2 regions of the Streptomyces sp. NPDC021019 genome follow, and region 2 is predicted to be linked to the other one. Evidence: predicted binding sites of a transcription regulator. Region 2 holds the regulator's gene; the other holds the start of a gene.
What was found. The regulator HspR, encoded in region 2, represses chaperone genes until heat shock. The targets are predictions, from matches to a motif close to TTGAGNNNNNNNNNCTCAA.
Positions count from the first base shown of each region.

Region 1: a site for HspR is predicted at 1,970-1,988, ahead of lon (endopeptidase La). Genes of this name have one in related genera too.

Region 1 covers NZ_JBIRQR010000001.1:1,868,284-1,874,504, forward strand. Annotated here, with positions in the region: gene ACH4RG_RS08715 (response regulator transcription factor) at 1-695, opposite strand, end outside; gene ACH4RG_RS08720 (spermidine synthase) at 930-1,649, opposite strand; gene lon (endopeptidase La) at 2,011-4,431, shown strand; gene ACH4RG_RS08730 (polysaccharide deacetylase family protein) at 4,533-5,285, opposite strand; gene ACH4RG_RS08735 (MarR family winged helix-turn-helix transcriptional regulator) at 5,694-6,191, shown strand.
Region 2 covers NZ_JBIRQR010000001.1:491,985-498,205, forward strand. Annotated here, with positions in the region: gene dnaK (molecular chaperone DnaK) at 1-448, shown strand, start outside; gene grpE (nucleotide exchange factor GrpE) at 445-1,095, shown strand; gene dnaJ (molecular chaperone DnaJ) at 1,192-2,385, shown strand; gene ACH4RG_RS02240 (heat shock protein transcriptional repressor HspR) at 2,387-2,839, shown strand; gene ACH4RG_RS02245 (hypothetical protein) at 3,112-3,402, shown strand; gene ACH4RG_RS02250 (hypothetical protein) at 3,381-3,644, shown strand; gene ACH4RG_RS02255 (helix-turn-helix transcriptional regulator) at 3,687-4,679, opposite strand; gene ACH4RG_RS02260 (helix-turn-helix transcriptional regulator) at 4,924-5,160, shown strand; gene ACH4RG_RS02265 (hypothetical protein) at 5,396-5,932, opposite strand; gene ACH4RG_RS02270 (ABC transporter ATP-binding protein) at 6,062-6,221, opposite strand, start outside.

The DNA.
Region 1 (6,221 bases), 1.4 Mb from region 2:
GTACGGATGCGCTCCGCGCCGATCTTCCGGCGCAGCGCCTTGATGTGACTGTCGACCGTGCGGGTGCCCGAGGCGTCCGCCCAGTCCCACACCTCGGCCAGCAACTGCTCCCGGGAGAGCACCGCGCGCGGGGTGTTGGCGAGACAGACCAGCAGGTCGAACTCGGTCGGCGTGAGGTGGACGTCCTCGGCGCGCACCCGGACCCGGCGCTGGGCGTGGTCGATCTCCAGCTCACCCAGACGCAGTATGCCGCTCCTCGGCGTGACGGCGGCCAGCGCGGCCCGCTCCACCCGGCGCAGCAGCACGTGCACCCGGGCGGCCAGCTCCCGCATGGAGAACGGCTTGGTCATGTAGTCGTCGGCGCCGACCCCGAGCCCGACCAGCATGTCGGTCTCGTCGTCGCGCGCGGTGAGCATCATCACCGGTACCGGGCGCTGCGCCTGTACGCGGCGGCAGACCTCCAGGCCGTCGAAGCCGGGAAGCATGATGTCGAGCACCATCAGGTCGGGCTGCCAGGCCTCAGCCGCGTCCACGGCCGCAGGGCCGTCCAGCGCGGTCTGGACCAGGAAGCCCTCCGCCCGCAGCCGGGCGGAGATGGCGTCGACGATCGTGGGGTCGTCCTCGACCACCAGCACCCGGCGCTGAGCCCCCGGGGTGGCCGCGACGCCGTTGTGGGTGGTGTGTGTCTGTTCCATCGCCCCGCCCCTGCCCGTTCTCGCGGGAGCCATTCCCCCGGAGGCACGGTTCTCGCTCGTGGATTTCGGTGGGTGATCCCGTGTGCCGGTCAGCAGCGTAAAGGCAGCGGAGGGCTCCCGGCTACGCAGGGTGTTGCCCCGGACGTGGGGGTCCACGCCGACCGGGGAGCCGGATCGTCGGCCTTGTGCCGGTTGACCCGTGCCACCGCCGGTCCGCGCATACCGGGAGGGGGGTCACAACGCCCGAAGTGCGAGATGGACCACGTCGGGCACACCTCGGGCAACGGCCACCTCTTCCGTCCGAACCCTGGTGAACCCGGCATTCCGCAAGGCCTGTTCGAAGGCCGGCGACGGCTGCGCGGACCAGACGGCGAGCACTCCGCCCGGGGTCAGCCGGTCGTGGCAGTGCGCCAGGCCGGCGGGGGAGTAGAGGCTTCCGTTGTCCTCCGTGACGGTCCAGTCCGGCCCGTTGTCGATGTCGAGGCAGAGCGCGTCGTAACGCTCCGTGGTGGTACGGAGGTGGGCGACGAGATCCGTGTGGAGGATCCCGGTCCGGGGGTCGGCCAGCGCAGGCCCGGAGATCCGGCCCAGCGGCCCGGCCAGGTGCCAGTCCACGATCGCCTGCTCCCGCTCCACGACCACGATCCGGCCCCAGCGCTCCTCCTCGGCGGCCCGTACCAGCGAGAACCCGACGCCCAGGCCGCCGACGAGCACCGAGGGGCCGGTCCGCGCGGCGGGCAGGGCGGCCAGTGCGGCGTCGATCAGCAGCCGCTCGGAGCGCCCGTCGGAGGTGTCCATCAGGAAGCAGCCGTTGGCGATGATCTCGAAGTGCTCCCCGCGCTCCCGCAGCACGACTTCGCCGAAGGGTCCCTCGCGGCGGTCGAGGACCACGGGGGTGTCGGCGGAGCGTGTCGGCGTGGGGTCGGGGGCGGGCGTCGCGGGCATGGCGGGCATCGGGTGGCTCTCCGGTCTCCGGTCGTAGCGGTCGGCGTCCGTCAATCCTGTCCCGCCGCCCGGGGCGAGGGCCAGTCGGTTCCCGCCGCAGGGGGTGGGGAACAACGGGTCGCCGAGGTGGGGAACAACGGGTCGATCGGGGTGGGGAACGACCAGTCGCCGGGGTGGGGAACAACGTTCGGTCCCGCGGCGCTCCCGTACACGGAGGGACCGTCCCGGTACTGCTGGCCGGGAAAGCGTGGAGGACGGTCCGGGGCATCGGAACCATCTGATCGCTCAGAGCGAACAAGGCTTGGGGAACATTCGGCGGCTCAGGAGCATTGAGTCCACATAGCTCAACTTGCCTGCCGAAGGGGAGATCATGACTAACGAGTCCGAGGCGTTCACACCGATCGACCTGCCCGTGCTGCCGCTCGACGACGAGGTCGTCCTGCCCGGCATGGTGGTGCCGCTCGACCTGTCCGACACCGAGGTGCGCGCCGCCGTCGAGGCCGCGCAGGCCGCCGCCCGTCCCGGCGGGGGCAAGCCTCAGGTGCTGCTGGTCCCGCGGATCGACGGGACGTACACGGGGACCGGTGTCCTCGGCACCGTCGAGCAGGTCGGACGCCTGTCGGACGGCGACCCGGGCGCCCTCATCCGGGCCCGCGACCGGGTCCGCATCGGTGCCGGGACCAGTGGGCCCGGCCGGGCGCTCTGGGTCGAGGGGACCGTGCTCGAAACCGCCGCCCCCGACCCCCTGCCCGGGTCCGCCGCCGAGCTGGTCAAGGAGTACAAGGCGCTCGCCACCAGCTGGCTGAAGAAGCGCGGCGCGTGGCAGGTCGTGGACCGGGTCCAGCAGATCGACGACCTCTCCGCGCTCGCCGACAACTCCGGATACTCACCGTTCCTCACCACCGCCCAGAAGGTCCAGCTCCTGGAGACCGCGGACCCGATCGCCCGGCTGAAGCTCGCCATCCAGTGGCTGAGCGAGCACCTCGCCGAGCAGGACGTGGCCGAATCCATCGCCAAGGACGTCCAGGACGGCGTCGACAAGCAGCAGCGGGAGTTCCTGCTGCGCCGCCAGCTCGACGCCGTGCGCAAGGAACTCTCCCAGCTCAACGGCGACCCGGAGGACGAGTCCGACGACTACCGGGCCCGGGTCGAGGCCGCCGACCTCCCCGAACACGTCCGCGAGGCCGCGCTCAAGGAGGTCGAGAAGCTGGAGCGGTCCAGCGACCAGTCGCCCGAGGGCTCCTGGATCCGCACCTGGCTGGATACCGTCCTCGAACTGCCCTGGACCGAGCGGACCGAGGACGCCTACGACATCCGCGGCGCCCAGGAGATCCTGGACGCCGAGCACGCCGGCCTCGCCGACGTGAAGGAACGCATCACCGAGTACCTCGCGGTGCGCAAGCGCCGTGCCGACCGGGGGCTGGGCGTGGTGGGCGGCCGCCGCGGCGGCGCGGTGCTGGCCCTCGTCGGCCCGCCCGGCGTCGGCAAGACCTCGCTCGGCGAGTCCGTCGCGCACGCCATGGGCCGCAAGTTCGTCCGCGTCGCGCTCGGCGGTGTCCGGGACGAGGCGGAGATCCGCGGCCACCGGCGTACGTACGTGGGCGCGCTTCCCGGCCGCATCGTGCGGGCCATCAAGGAGGCCGGTTCGATGAATCCGGTCGTCCTGCTCGACGAGATCGACAAGGTCGGCTCCGACTTCCGGGGCGACCCGGCCGCCGCCCTCCTCGAAGTCCTCGACCCGGCCCAGAACCACACCTTCCGCGACCACTACCTGGAGGTCGAGCTCGACCTCAGCGACGTGGTCTTCCTCGCCACCGCCAACGTGCTCGACGCCATTCCGGAGGCCCTGCTCGACCGCATGGAGCTGGTCCGCCTCGACGGCTACACCGAGGACGAGAAGGTCGTCATCGCCCGGGACCACCTGCTCCCGCGCCAGCTGGAGCGGGCCGGCCTGGAGAAGGACGAGGTCACCCTGGAGGAGTCGGCGCTGCGCAAGCTGGCCGGCGAGTACACCCGCGAGGCGGGCGTACGGAATCTGGAGCGGGCGGTGGCCCAGCTGCTCCGCAAGGTCGCGGCCCAGCACGAACTGGGCGACCGCGAGCTGCCGTTCGCGGTGACCGACGCGGACCTGCGCGGCCTCATCGGCCGTCCGCACCACGTGCCCGAGTCCGCCCAGGACCCGGCCGGGCGCCGCACCGCCGTGCCGGGCGTGGCCACCGGGCTCGCGGTGACCGGGGCCGGCGGTGACGTCCTCTTCGTCGAGGCGTCGCTCGCCGACCCGGAGACCGGGGCCTCCGGACTGACCCTGACCGGTCAGCTCGGGGACGTCATGAAGGAGTCGGCCCAGATCGCGCTGAGCTTCCTGCGGTCGCACGGTGCGGAGCTGGAGCTTCCGGTCGCGGACCTCAAGGACCGGGGTGTGCACATCCACTTCCCGGCGGGCGGCATCCCCAAGGACGGCCCGAGCGCCGGCATCACCCTGACGACCGCCCTGGCCTCGCTGCTCTCCGGACGCCTCGTCCGTACGGATGTGGCGATGACCGGCGAGGTGTCGCTGACCGGGCGGGTCCTGCCGATCGGGGGCCTCAAGCAGAAGCTGCTGGCCGCCCACCGGGCGGGCATCACCACCGTGGTGATCCCCCAGCGCAACGAGGCCGACCTGGACGACGTCCCGGCCGAGGTGCTGGAGAAGCTGGACGTCCACCCGGTCACCGACGTCCGCCAGGTGCTGGAGATCGCCCTCGCCCCGGCCTCCGCCCGGGTGGAGGACAGGATCCCGGCCGCGGCCTGACCGCCACGCGGTGACGGGCGCGGTATCAGGCACGCGACCGGTACGGACGGCCCGCTTCCCGAGTCAACGGGGGCGGGCCGTTCCGCGTGCCGCGCGGGCGGTCAGGGGCGGTAGATCGTGCCCGGCTGCGGCTCGGCCGGGGCCATCAGCTCGGGGACGGTCACGAAGGTGTAGCCGTCCTTCTGGAGCGCGTCGATGATCCCGGGCACGGCGGGGACGGTGCCCTTGTAGATGTCGTGCAGCAGGATGATGCCGTCCTTGCTCGCCTGGTCCAGGATCCGCTTCTTGATCAGCGCGGAGTCGTTCGTGGAGTAGTCCTTGGCGGTGGCGCTCCACAGCACCTGGGAGAGCCCCAGGTCCTTGCTGATGTCCGAGACCGTGTCGTCGGTGCGGCCCTGCGGCGGGCGCATGAGCCGGGGCTTCTTGCCGGTGATCTTCTCGATGGCCAGCTGCGTCTTCTCCAGCTCGGCGCGTATCTCGTCCGGCTTCCGGTCGGTGAGGATCTTGTGCGTCCAGGTGTGGTTGGCGACCTCGTGACCCTCGTCCTCGATGCGCTGGACCACGTCGGGGTACTTGATGACGTGGTGCTTGCCCAGCAGGAAGAAGGTGGCGTGCACCTTCTTCTCCTTGAGGATGTCCAGCAGCTCAGGCGTGTCCTTGCCCGGACCCGCGTCGAAGGTCAGGGCGATGCACTTGGCCTCGCGGCAGTCCACCGGCCCGAACGAGCCCTTGGCGTCGGAGGCCGCCTCGCCGCGGGCGGAGCCCGGAGCCGTGGTGTCCATCGAGCAGCCGCTCAACGTCAGTGTGAGCGCCGTCACCAGCGCCGCGGTCAACCCCATTCCTGACAACGGCATCTTTCTGGGCACGACGCATCACTCCTCTGTGCGGGAAATTCCGCACAGGCGTGCGGTACGTCGAGGACTATACATAGTGCGTATACACGAGGTGTATAGAGGGGTCTGAGGGCCCCGGGAAGCCCCGATGACCTGGGGTGCGGTCGCCGGGGCCCCCGAGCGGCCGGCCGGTGCGGGACCAGCCGTTGGCGGGTGCCTGGTCGCGGTGGACGTCACCGCGTGCCGGCCGGTGCGCGCCCGGTAGGTGTTCGTGATGCCGTGGAGCCGGTCGGCCGTCGCCGGCCGGCTGGGGCCGTGACCGGGGTGCGGAAGAGGGCGGGCCGCCGCCGTTGGTCCACTCCTGCGAAATACTGGCCGAACTGCGACGTCGACCGGTCGCGGAAGAGACTTTCATCGGCAGGAAACCGTATGAGGGGTACTGACGTGCGCGGGAACGACAGCGAGCCGGAGCCGGGCGCGACGGACGGAAGGGGTGTGGACCAGGAATTTCTGGCCCTGGAGCGCGAGTTGGCCGTCTTCCTGCGCCGGGCGCGCGCCACCTCGGGCGATATGGCCCGGGAGGTCCACCCCGAACTGGAGCCCGCCGCCTACGGTCTGCTCGTCCGTCTGGAGGCGGCGGGCCGACAGCGGGCCACCGAACTGGCCGCCTACTTCGGCGTCGGCAAGGCCACGATGAGCCGCCAGCTGCACTCCCTGGAGGACCTCGGGCTGGTGGCCCGCGAACCCGATCCGGCCGACGGGCGGGCCTCGCTCGTCCATCTCACCGACGACGGCCTGGCCCGCTTCCGCAGCGTCCGGGACGCCCGCCGGGGGCGCTACGTGCGCAAACTGGCCGACTGGGACCGGGCCGAGGTCGCCGAGCTGGCCCGGCTCCTGCACCAGTTGAACGCCCGCGCCGAGAGTTGAGCAGCCTGCCGACCGCCGCTCGCCGTCCGC
Region 2 (6,221 bases):
GATGACCGTCACCGGCGGCTCCTCGCTGCCGAAGGACGAGGTCAACCGGATGCGCGAAGAGGCCGAGAAGTACGCGGAGGAGGACCACGCCCGCCGCGAGGCCGCCGAGTCGCGCAACCAGGGTGAGCAGCTCGTCTACCAGACGGAGAAGTTCCTCAAGGACAACGAGGACAAGGTCCCCGCTGACGTGAAGACGGAGGTGGAGACCGCCGTCGGCGAGCTGAAGGAGAAGCTCAAGGGCGAGGACTCCGCCGAGATCCGCACGGCCACCGAGAAGGTCGCGGCCGTCTCCCAGAAGCTGGGCCAGGCGATGTACGCCAACGCCCAGGCCGAGGGTGCGGCCCCGGGCGCCGACGCCCCGGGCGACGGTCAGGCCAAGGCCGACGACGACGTCGTCGACGCCGAGATCGTGGACGACGAGAAGGACACCAAGGGCGGTGCGGCGTGACCGAGGAGACCCCGGGCTTCGAGGAGAAGCCCGACGTCCCCTCCGGCGCCACCCCTGATGACGCCGAGCCGAAGGCTGCCGACTCCTCCGAGGAGGAGCCGGCGGCCCCGGCCGGGGACCTCGACCCGACCGTCGGTCTGACAGCGGAGCTGGACCAGGTACGCACCGCGCTCGGTGAGCGCACCGCGGACCTCCAGCGGCTCCAGGCCGAGTACCAGAACTACCGCCGCCGCGTCGAGCGGGACCGGGTTTCGGTCAAGGAGATCGCTGTCGCGAACCTCCTGTCCGAGCTCCTGCCCGTCCTCGACGACGTCGGCCGCGCACGGGAACACGGCGAACTGGTCGGCGGCTTCAAGTCGGTGGCCGAATCGCTGGAGACCACCGTCGCGAAGCTGGGCCTCCAGCAGTTCGGCAAGGAGGGCGAGCCCTTCGACCCGACGATCCACGAGGCCCTGATGCACAGCTACGCGCCGGACGTCACCGAGACGACCTGCGTGGCGATCCTGCAGCCGGGGTATCGCATCGGCGAGCGCACCATCCGCCCCGCGCGGGTGGCCGTCGCCGAGCCGCAGCCGGGCGCCACGCCCGCCGCGGCCAACGAAGAGAAGACAGACGACGAGGAGAGCGGTGGCACCGAGGAGGTCTGACGGCAACGCGTCTGACCACCACGGTGCCCACCGACCGGCCCGGCGGCCGGCCCACGGGCCGGCCGCTCGGCCGATCGTCCGGAAGGAGGGACGTCGATGAGCACGAAGGACTTCGTCGAGAAGGACTACTACAAGGTCCTCGGCGTCCCCAAGGACGCCACCGACGCCGAGGTCAAGAAGGCGTACCGGAAGCTCGCCCGCGAGTTCCACCCGGACGCCAACAAGGGCGACGGCAAGGCGGAGGAGCGCTTCAAGGAGATCTCCGAGGCGAACGACGTCCTCGGTGACCCCAAGAAGCGCAAGGAGTACGACGAGGCGCGCGCCCTCTTTGGCAACGGCGGCTTCCGGCCCGGCCCCGGTGGTGCGGGCGGCAACTTCAACTTCGACCTGGGCGACCTCTTCGGCGGGGGCGCCCCGGGCGGCGGACAGGGCGGTGCGGGCGGCGGCTTCGGCGGCGGCGGGGGCGGTCTCGGCGACGTCTTCGGCGGGCTGTTCAACCGCGGCGGCGCCGGTACCCGCGTCCAGCCCAAGCGCGGCCAGGACATCGAGTCCGAGGTGACGCTCAGCTTCACCGAGGCGGTCGACGGGGCCACGGTCCCGCTCCGGATGTCCAGCCAGGCGCCCTGCAAGGCGTGTTCCGGCACCGGCGACAAGAACGGCACTCCCAGGGTCTGCCCGACCTGCGTCGGTACCGGCCAGGTCTCGCGCGGCAGCGGTGGCGGCTTCTCGCTCACCGACCCCTGCGTGGACTGCAAGGGCCGGGGCCTCATCGCCCAGGACCCGTGCGACGTCTGCAAGGGAAGCGGCCGGGCGAAGTCGGCGCACACCATGCAGGTGAGGATTCCGGCGGGCGTCTCCGACGGCCAGCGGATCCGGCTGCGCGGCAAGGGCGGCGCGGGCGAGCGCGGCGGTCCGGCCGGCGATCTGTACGTCGTCGTCCACGTCGACGCCCACCCGGTCTTCGGCCGCAAGGGCGACAACCTCACGGTCACCGTTCCCGTCACCTTCGCGGAGGCGACGCTCGGCGGCGAGGTCAAGGTCCCCACCCTCGGCGGCCCCCCGGTCACCCTGAAGCTTCCCGCCGGCACCCCCAACGGGCGTACGATGCGCGCCCGGGGCAAGGGCGCGGTGCGCAAGGACGGCACCCGCGGCGACCTGTTGGTCACCGTGGAGGTCGCGGTCCCCAGGGACCTGGGCCAGGAGGCCAGGGACGCCCTGGAGGCCTACCGGAAGGCGACCGCGGACGAGGACCCGCGGGCGGAACTGTTCCAGGCTGCGAAGGGAGCTTGAGATGGACGGCCGTCGACGCAATCCGTACCAGCTGACCGATGAGACACCGGTGTACGTGATCTCGATCGCGGCCCAGCTCTCGGGCCTGCACCCGCAGACACTGCGCCAGTACGACCGTCTCGGCCTGGTCTCCCCGGACCGCACGGCCGGGCGCGGCCGGCGCTACTCGGCCCGCGACATCGAGCTGTTGCGCACCGTGCAGCAGCTGTCGCAGGACGAGGGCATCAACCTCGCGGGCATCAAGCGGATCATCGAGCTGGAGAACCAGGTCGCGGCCCTCCAGCAGCGCGTCGCCGAGCTGTCGGCGGCGGTGGACGGCGCGGCGGTCGCCCTCCAGCAGCGCGAGGCCCAGGTGCACGCCTCGTACCGTCGGGACCTCGTGCCGTACCAGGACGTGCAGCAGACCAGTGCGCTGGTGGTCTGGCGGCCGAAGCCGAAGCGGCCGACGGACTGACCGGACACGGCCGACGCGAGTCGGCCGGACCCCGCGTGAGTCGACGGGGCCGGAAGAGCGGATGACGCTCTCCCGGCCCCGTCGTCGTGTGTCCCCGCGTCGCCCGGTCGCCGCGCATCCTCAGGTGGCCGAAAACCACCGGAGCGCTCCGGCGGAATACGGTTGGCACCAAGTAGCCCCGCATATGCAGCAAGTTGACAGTGATCGCCCCTGTCAAGGGCACGTGTCACTGGCAAGCTTATGGGCGTCGGCGAGGGAAGCCGGCGGGACACATGACGTACGGGGAGGAACACATGGGCGTCTGCGCGTTCACCGGGAGGATGGTCGGTACCGGGGGAATGATCCTGGGGCTGGTCGTCGGGGCGGCCGCGATTCCGGCCCACGCCGGCGCGGGGCCGGGGGGCGTGTCCCCGCAGGGCGGGCCGGCCGGGTTGTCCGGCGGGATCTCGCAAGCGCTGGCGGAGGGGAACGCCGCGGTCTCCGGGTTCCTCTGCGGCGTACCGCTGCCCAAGATTCACGGACCGGACAGGGGCAGGGCCACGTGCGTCAACGGCTGGCAGTAGACGACCCCGTCGAGGTCGTGGTGGTCCGGGTCGCCGCGCACGCCGCGCCCGCCGGGACCGCGGTGCTCCGGCTCCTCGGGATGCTGCCCGCGCACTGGGAGTGCGCCCAGCGCATCGGGGAGGACCGGATCACGGTCCTGGTCCGGGGCGGCGGGGAGCACGAGGTGCGGAAACGCTGCGCCGAGGCGCTCAGGGGCCGGACGCTGGAGGGGTGGGCGCTGGAGGCACGGCAGGCCCCGTAGGACTCCGGACCGACCGACCCTCACTTCCCGGTGTGCCGGGCCTCAGATCCAGCCTCTCTCGCGGGCCAGCAGGGCCGCGTGCGGGCGGCTGGTCGCGTCCAGGATGCGGAGGACGTCGGCGACGTGACGGCGGTACGTCCGTACCGAGATGTCCAGGTTCCGGGCACCCGTCTCGTCCTTCGCGACCCGGCACATCTCCTCCATGACACGCTGCTCCATCTCCGAGAGCACGCCGGTCGGCGCGGCACCCGTGTCGATGACGGCGGCGAGGTCCGTGGCCTCGGTCCAGATCTTCTCGAACAGGGCCAGGATGTTGGAGACCAGGCCGGCTTGCTGGGTGACCAGTGCGCCGCTCGACGTGTCGGCCGGGTCCACGGGCACCAGGGCCGTTTGGCGGTCGTAGACGAGGATGCGCTCGGACAGGTCGTCCGCGGCCCGGATCGACGCGCCCTGGGCCCTGAGCTCACGGAGGTAGGCGACGGTGGGCGGGTGGTCGAGCGCCTCCCGCAGCACCACGCTGCGGATCCGCACGCCGCGGCGCAGACACCGGGTGTCGAGCGGGCGCGCGTGCGCGATGTTCTCGGGGGTGAGGGCGGTGTACGGCTCGACGGAGAGGATCTCCTGCCGGGCGAAGAAGGCCAGGTCGTCGATCCGGTCGCGGATGTGCCGCAGGACTTCGAGCCGTTCCACGCCCTGCCCGGCGAGGGGTCGGGCCTGTTGTTCGGCCGTCAGGTCGGCCACCAGATGCCGGCACCTGGTGACCTGGTGGAGCTGTTCGTGCAGCTCGCGCAGCCGGATCTCCGTGAGCCGCTCGATCGCGGTCTCCGGGTCGGTCGCCGTCGCTCCGCCGTGTTCGTCGGTCCGCAGGAGGCACAGCTCGTCGAGCCGGGCGAAGGCCTTCTCCACCTCCTCGCGCGGGCGGTGGAGGAGGATGTCGATGTCCTCGGTGCTGGTCCCCGGATTGCGCAGGAAGTACCGGTAGACGCGTTCCTCCGTCGCGTCGATACCGAGTATGGACAGACTTCCGTCGTTCACTGCTGCCGCCCCCCGCGTGCCGCACAACAACTGTCGGCGCGCCGGCATGGGTCAGATGCCGGGGCGCCCGTCGAACCGGTGGCTGGGGCACGGGTCAGGCGCCACGCAGCCGTCGAACTGATGAGGGAAAGGGTAATCGAAGGGTAAAGGTGCAGGTGGTCCCGATCGGTCGAGATGCCGACGCGGGGCGGACAACAGACGGACAACAGTGGATGATCACGACTAGGGGGCTGCTGTGACGACGATGATCGACCGACAGGTACTGGATTTCACCACGCTCACGGAACGCGAGTGCGAGGTGCTCGCGCTGCTGGCCGGCGGAGAGCAGAACCGCTGGCTCGCCCGGAGACTCGGCATTACGGAACGGACGGTCCGGGCGCATACGTCGAGCATCGTGCGGAAGCTGAATCTGAAGTCCAGGTTCGAGGCCGCGATCGTGTCGAACCTGTACGCGGAGGACATCAGGGGTCTGCGTCCGTGACCTGACCTTCTCCGGTGCTCGGCCGCCGGGTGGAGCGCGAAGGCCGAAGTCCCCTGCGGGAGGAGTAGCTTCCCGCAGGGGACTTCTCGTGTTCCTGGCGTCGGCCGGGGGAGCGGTGAACGGGTACGTCCCGGGGTCCGGCCCGGGAGGCCGTGCACGGGGAGGTCCCGGGGTCCGGCCCGGGAGGCCGTGGACGGGCCAGGCCCCGGAAGCGGCCGGGCCGCCGGCCGCGTCCTCAGCCGGGCAGGGCCGTGCTGATCGCGTCGACCAGCATCATCCACATCGGCTGGCCGCCGGTGCCGAACGCCGCGGACAGCGCGTAGCCGATGGCCGCGTCGAGCGGTTCGATGGTCCCGGCGTCCTCCCGCCACTCGGCGATCACCCGGCGGTCGCCGTCCGACGAGAAGTCACCGAGGTGCTTCCCGTCCCGGGTCAGCCGGCTGCCGGGGATCGAGTCCGGGACGAGCCGGAAGCGCGTGCCCGCGCAGCTGACGTCGACCCGGTAGGACTGCCTCCGCAGCCTGCCCTTGGCGGGCGTGATCGTCGCGGGCTCGCCGTCCACGGTGATCGTGAGGTGCCGGGGGTCCCGGGTGCCGATGACGATGTGGTCGTCGACCTCGGCCTCGGGCGCGCGGACGATGGTGATCGTGGGAATCCGCTCGCCGCTCACGACGAGCTTCTCCCGCTGGGCGCCGAGGAGTTCGACGGCGATCTCGCCGTAGTGGTCGTCCTCCGTCGCGGCGGGCAGAGGCAGGGGAGTGGTGTCGGTCATCTGGTTCCTTGAACCCTTCGGTCGTGCTGAGGGGGGTGTTCGGTGAGGAAGTGTTCGGCGTGCGGATGTTCGTTCCGCCGGAAGCCGCGCACGGAATTCTCGCAGGGCGAGGCAGTGGCCCGAGTCCGCTCAGCGAGGTGCGGCCGATCCGGCGGGGGTCAACTGCGTCGCGGTGAGGTCCTGGTAGAGGGCGCTGCGCTCCAGCAGCTCCTCGTGCCGTCCGTGGTCGCTGACCCGGCCGTTCTCGAACAGGACCAGTCGGTCCGCCGAGGTGACCGTCGAGAGCCGG